2 regions of the Ferrigenium sp. UT5 genome follow, and region 2 is predicted to be linked to the other one. Evidence: predicted binding sites of a transcription regulator. Region 2 holds the regulator's gene; the other holds the start of a gene.
The links. Region 2 encodes FNR, which switches genes on or off when oxygen is low (the NO sensors DNR and NnrR bind a similar motif). Its sites were predicted from a motif close to TTTGATNTANATCAAA; they were not measured.
Positions count from the first base shown of each region.

Region 1 (3,418 bases), on a different contig from region 2:
ATCAACCAGCGATTACGACAAGGAAAAGCTCCAGGAACGCAAAGCCAAGTTGGCGGGCGGCGTTGCGGTCATCAAGGTGGGCGCGGCGACCGAAGTCGAGATGAAAGAGAAGAAAGACCGTGTTGACGATGCCTTGCATGCCACTCGTGCGGCCGTTGAAGAGGGAATCGTGGCGGGCGGCGGCGTTGCGCTGTTGCGTGCCAAGATTGCGGTTGCAACCCTCAAGGGGGACAACCATGACCAGGACGCGGGCATCACCATCGTGTTGCGCGCGATGGAAGCGCCATTGCGCGCCATCGTGGCGAACGCGGGTGATGAGCCCTCTGTAGTCGTCAACAAAGTGCTGGAAAACAAGGGGAACTTCGGCTACAACGCCGCCAGCAGCGAGTACGGCGACATGATGGCGATGGGTGTGGTTGACCCCACCAAGGTGACCCGGACCGCCTTGCAACATGCGGCATCCATCGCAGGTCTGATGCTGACCACGGCTTGCATGGTTGCCGAGTTGCCAGAAGAAAAACCAGCCGGCGGTATGGGCGGTGGTGATATGGGAGGTATGGGCGGCATGATGTAATCGCACCTGCGACGCGATTCGAGTAGGGGATTGCGCGGTGTGCGGGTGCCTGATGTGCCGTAAAGGCACATCGCCCCGTGTGCCATGCATCCGAATCGTGCGCAGGTCTTGCTGACCAATAAAATGGGCGCCCGCGGGCGCCCATTTTATTGCACTTGCGCGTGCGGGTTTAGAACCGATACGTGACGCCGGCGCCGACCGTGATCGGGTTCAGATCAAGCGTGCCGATCGAGCTTCCGCCCGCCTTGACTTTGGTATCCATCTGAATGTACTTGAGGTCCGCGTTGATCCCCCAGTTTTTGTCGAGCATGTAGTCAGCGCCGACTTGAGCGGCCAGACCCAGGCTGGAACTGTCCACGCGTGCCGTTGTGCCCACGTTGCGGCTGCTGAAAATGGTGTAATTCAGGCCCAGACCAACATAGGGTTTGAACGCCCCCAACTCGGTAACGTGGTACTGCAAGAGCAACGAAGGCGGCAAGGCCCGAACCGATCCCAGCTTGGTTCCATCATTCTTGATATCGACACTTTGCGGGGTCGTCAGCACCAGTTCGGCGGCAATGTTCGGGGTAATGAAATAGCTGAAGTCCACTTCCGGAATCCAGCGATTGTCCGCCTCGACATTAATGGGCAAGTTATTTTGACCATTGCTGAAATCGACATACAGCGCGCGCGCGCGAACCATGAACACGCCCTCTTCGGCCTGTACGACCGGAGCCGACAACAGACCTGCGGTAGCCAGCATTGCAACCAGAACCTTATTACGCATAACTCTCTCCCTTTTTTGATTGAACGGAGGCGGCATGTTAACGAGGGCGGGTGTTGGCTAAATTGACAAAAATCAAAAAAATCGCAAAATTTCAAGAGACCACCAGGACACAACCAAGGCGTGCATCACAGGGGCGATTGACGTCCGGAACACACCGTTTGGGGGTGGATTTTAGCGCCCTGCCAGCATCGCCAGTCCCCAGCCCACGCCGAAGCCTGTCACTTCCGTGCCGACCGAGCCCAGCCCGCCCGGACAGCGGCAGGCGGACAAGTCGACGTGCAGCCACGGCGTGTCGTGTTCCACGAAGCGCAACAGGAAACGCGTGGCAAGGATGTGGTCGGCTTCGCCGTCGGGCGAACATTGCTTGATGTCGGCGACTTTGGATTCCAGTTCAGTTTCGTAATCCTCATCCAGCGGAAAGGCACACAGTCGTTCACCGGTCTGCCGACCCGCCTCCACGGCACGCTGCAACAACCCGGCACGGTTGCCCAGCACCCCGGCATAGCGATGTCCCAGCGCAGACTTCATGCTGCCGGTCAGCGTGGCGAAATCCAGCATCAGATCAGGCTTGGCGCGCGACGCGAGGGTGAGCGTGTCGGCCAGCACCATCCTGCCCTCGGCGTCGGTGTGCACGATCTCGATGGTGGTGCCGTTCAGCGCCGTGACGATGTCATTCTGCTTGAATGCGTGGGGGCCGATATGGTTCTGCGCGATGGCCAGCCAGCAGTCGATGTTCAACGGCAATTTTTGTTGGGTCGCGGCCAGCAGGATACCCAGCGCAACCGCCGAGCCGTTCATGTCGGTGTGCATGTTGTACATGGAGCGCGACGGCTTGAGGTTGTGACCGCCGGTGTCGAAGCAGATGCCCTTGCCGACCAGCGCGACCGTTTGCTTCGCCTTCGGGTGCCGGCAGGAAAGATGCACGATGGCCGCATCGTCGCTGTAGCTGCCCTGTGCCACCGCGATGAAGGCACCCGCACCCAGCTTGTGCAGCGCCTTCATGTCGAATTCTTCGTGCTGCCACTTGTTTTCTGTTGCCAGTTTTTTCACCCGTTGCCGGTATGCGCCCGGCGTCAATTCGTTCGGCGGCAGCACGGTGAGTTCGCGGCACAGCAGGTTGCCGGCCGCTTGTGCGCGCAAGGCATCGAACGGCTTTTTGTCCACCTCGCCAATCAGCAAGATTTTCTGCAACGACTTGCGTTCATCCTTCTTCTTGCGCACCGGCAGCAGCGCGCCGTTCACCCACGCTCCGTACACTGCGAGCTCCGCCATGTGCTGGCGCTGCGCGGCATCGCCGTTCACCGCGATGGCGATAACCTTCGGTTGTTCTTCCAGCAGCAACTGCAAGGCTTTGCGTACTTGCGTCTGCAACACGAAAGTGTCCTGGTCAAAGTCCAGCATCGCCCAAGCCACCAGCGTGCCATCCGCCGCGTTCGCCGCAACCGGCGACTTTGCCAATGCATCGGCCTTCATGTCGCGGCGCTTGAGTACGGCAGCGAGCAACGCGCCGTGCGTGACATCCTTGGGAAATGTCTTGGTTTTTGGCAACAGCACCAGCAGGTGGTCGCCGGCATGCTGGGTCTGGGAATAGGTCAGTTGTGCTAGCATTGCGGCCTCGAATTTAGTCAATGAACGCCGCGATTATACGGGCTACCCCATGCGCCAATATCTCGATCTGATGCAGCACGTCCTTACGCACGGGACAAAGAAATCCGACCGCACCGGCACCGGCACCACCAGCGTGTTCGGCTACCAGATGCGCTTCAATTTGCAGGAAGGTTTTCCGCTGGTCACCACCAAGAAGTGCCACCTGAAATCCATCATCCATGAGCTGCTGTGGTTCCTGCAGGGCAGCACCAACATCAAATATCTCAAGGATAACGGCGTCAAAATTTGGGACGAATGGGCGGACGAACAGGGCAATCTCGGCCCGGTGTACGGCAAGCAATGGCGCTCTTGGCAGGCCATTGACGGTCGCGTCATCGATCAAATCAAAGTCGCGGTGGAACAAATCAAGAACAATCCCGATTCGCGCCGCATCATCGTCTCGGCGTGGAACGTGGGCGAGCTGGACCAGA
Region 1 is NZ_BAAFRY010000023.1:21,040-24,457, forward strand. Features, by position in the region: gene groL (chaperonin GroEL) at 1-574, shown strand, start outside; gene ACKTSJ_RS09245 (OmpW/AlkL family protein) at 744-1,340, opposite strand; gene ACKTSJ_RS09250 (M17 family metallopeptidase) at 1,512-2,948, opposite strand; gene ACKTSJ_RS09255 (thymidylate synthase) at 2,998-3,418, shown strand, end outside.
Region 1: a site for FNR is predicted at 1,402-1,417, ahead of ACKTSJ_RS09245 (OmpW/AlkL family protein). Genes of this name have one in related genera too.

Region 2 (3,418 bases):
TCGAGCTTCTATATTACCTTAGAGTAGCGCGCATGCTCCTGCTTTGTGCGCAGATACTTGTCGAAGACCATGCATATATTGCGGATTAGCATGCGTCCCTTCGGGGTCACCGTGATCCACTGCGGCGACAGTTCAAGCAGTCCTTCCCGCGCGTAATCTTCCAGTTCCGGCATTTCAGCGGCGAAGTACTGGTCGAAATCGATCAGATAGGCAATGTTGAACGATTGTTTGGACAGCTCGAAGTGACACATCAGGGCCTGGATGATCGCGCGCCGCACCAGGTCGTCCGCATTCAGCTCCAACCCGCGCATGATAGGCAGTTCGTTCCGTTCCAGCGCGTCATAGTAGTTTTCCAGGTCGCGATAATTCTGGCTATAGGTCGGCCCGATCTTGCCGATGGCACTGACGCCGAGCGCGACCAGATCGCAATCCGAGTGCGTCGAATACCCCTGGAAATTGCGGTGCAGCCGACCCTGCCGCTGCGCCACCGCCAGTTCGTCTTCCGGCTTGGCAAAGTGGTCCATGCCGATATAAACATAACCGGCGCCCGTCAGTTTGTTCACCGCCATGTTGAGGATGTCCAGCTTGACCTGCGGCGCGGGCAAGTCCTCCTCGTGGATCCGCCGTTGCGGCTTGAATACGGTCGGCATGTGCGCATAGTTGTAAATCGACAGCCGATCCGGATCGGCAGCGATCACGCGGTCGAGCGTGGTGCCGAACCCCTCCAGCGTCTGTTTCGGCAGCCCGTAGATCAGGTCGATGCTGATCGATTTGAAGCCGTTGACGCGCGCGGCGCGCATGACGCGCACCGTCTCCTCTTCGCTCTGGATGCGGTTCACCGCCCGCTGCACGGTGTCGTCAAAGTCCTGCACCCCGAGACTGATACGATTGAAACCGAGCTGCCCGAGCAGGGCAATGGTGTCGTCGGTCACCTTGCGCGGATCGATCTCGATGGAATACTCGCCGTCGTCGATGAGTTTGAAATGGCTGTGAATGGCCGCCATCACCTGGCGCAGCTCGTCGTCGCTCAAAAAAGTCGGGGTGCCGCCACCGAAGTGCAACTGCTCCACGACCTGCTGCGGCCCCAGCAACGCGGCCTGCATGGCCATTTCCTTGAGCAGATAGCGCACATATTCCGCCGATTTGCTGCGGTCTTTGGTGATGACCTTGTTGCAGGCACAGTAAAAGCACAGGGTATTGCAAAAAGGGATATGGATATACAGCGACAACGGGCGGCTGACCCCGCCAATCTCGCGCTTGGCCACCCAGTTCGCATAGCTTTCCGCATTGAAGGCTTCGACGAAACGATCTGCGGTCGGATACGAGGTGTAACGCGGCCCGTTCTTGTCCAGTCTGCGGATCAACTCCAGATCGACTTCGATATGTTTGCTCGTTTCGTTCATCCTGCTCTCCTTGAATACCCGCGCACTATGCCATTGCACTGCCGGACCAGCTTGATTTATGTCAAAATGATTCCAATCAACCCCAGAACCCATATGGCCTTGAACGATATCACGACCGCTGCGCCAGCCGCCTCCCTCTTCAGGGTGGCGTGCTCCAGTTGTAATCTGCGCGAACTTTGCCTGCCGGTGGATCTGTCGGACGCTGAAATGCACCGGCTGGAGTTGCTGAGCCATCGCAAACGCAACTACGCCTCCGGCGACTATCTGTATCGCAGCGGCGACTCTTTCAAGTCACTGTATGCGATCCGCAGCGGTTCCTTCAAGACCCGAATTCTGCACGAAGACGGGCGCGAACAAGTGACCGGATTCGTCATGCCGGGCGAAATCATTGGCCTGGAGGCGATCAGTACCGATATCCATACCTGCGAGGCGGTCGCGATGGAAACCGGCGAAGTCTGCGAGCTGCCTTTTTCCAAGCTGGAGGAACTCGGCCGCGAGATCCCCAGCCTGCAGCGCCATCTGCACAAAATCATGAGCCGCGAGATCGTGCGCGACCAGGGCATCATGCTGTTGTTGGGATCGATGCGCGCCGAAGAGCGCCTGGCCGCGTTTCTCCTCAATCTGTCCCAGCGCAATGCGGCCCACGGCATGTCCTCCACGCAACTCACCCTGCGCATGTCGCGCTTGGACATCGGCAGTTATCTCGGCCTGAAGCTGGAAACGGTCAGCCGCGCCTTCTCGCGTTTTCAGGATGACGGTCTGATTCGCGTCAAGGCGCGCTCCATCGAAATTCTCGCCTTGCCGCGTTTGCGCGAAATGATGGGGAAGACCTGACCCATTCCCTTCCCGCCGCAGAATCGGTATCCTGCGCCCCGCGTTTCGCCAATCACCCGGAGTCACACCCCCATGACACGATCCTATAACGCCACCCCGGACGAGATCACGCGCGCCAAGTGGCCGCATGAAATTTTCCTGATCAATCTGGTGTTCAACCACATCCTGGTGTTCGCCTCGACTTTCGGGGTTTTCAGCACCTTCCCGCTGATGGTGCTGATCGTGCCGATCCTGTCATTCGCCATCACCGGCTATATCGCCATCAAGGCGAGAAAGATCGCCGCCGGCAACGAAATCGCGTTCGTCAAGGCGCACTGGGTCGTCGCCGACAAACGCAACCAGCACTTCATGTGGCTGCTGGTCATCACCTGTATCGTAATCGGCGGCGGACTCATGCTGTCCAAGATGATGGGCTGGTCGAAAATCGCCACCCTTGCCCTGCTGGGCGGGGTCGGGCTGCTGCCGTTCATGGTGTCCTTGCTGATCCTGATCGTGCTGGGCAACGACTCGATGTATCAGGCGCGCCACAGCAAAATGCCCAAAGGCGCACCGCTTCCCCCACAAACCACCGTATAACCAAGATGACCACTGAAAGCAAAATCTATTGGGGCGTCGGCCTCATCTCCGTCACCCTTCTGCTGGGCGCTTTTCTCATCCCCGGCGACCGCCCGGACAAGACCGATCTTCCCTGGCATATCGAACATCCGAGCGCCGATTCGGTCAACGTCTTCGGCCTGACCCTGGGGGTTTCGACGCCGGCCGAAGCGGAACAGCGCTTCAAGGAACAGGCGGTTCCGAGCCTGTTCAAATCGCCGGCGGGAGAATTGACGGCGGAAGTCTTCTTCGAACAGGTCAACCTCGCCGGGCTGCGTTCGCGCGTGGTGGTGACGGTGGACATTGCGGCAGAGGATATTCGCAGAATGTACGAGCGCGGACTGCGCATTGCGGGGACGGGCAGCGGCAAGAAGATCACCCTGACGGCGGACGATGTGGCACAGGTCATGGCCACCCCGATCAGCAGCCTGACCTACCTGCCGGGCGTGCAGGTTGATGAGGCGCTATTCCTCAAGCGCTTCGGCAAGCCGAACCAGATCATCCGGGAAAACAAAAGCGGCGCCATGCACTGGCTCTACCCGCAGAACGGACTGGACATCACGTTGAGCGCGTCAGAAAAACCGTTG
Region 2 is NZ_BAAFRY010000009.1:6,404-9,821, forward strand. Features, by position in the region: gene hemN (oxygen-independent coproporphyrinogen III oxidase) at 9-1,403, opposite strand; gene fnr (fumarate/nitrate reduction transcriptional regulator Fnr) at 1,497-2,237, shown strand; gene ACKTSJ_RS04755 (hypothetical protein) at 2,310-2,813, shown strand; gene ACKTSJ_RS04760 (hypothetical protein) at 2,819-3,418, shown strand, end outside.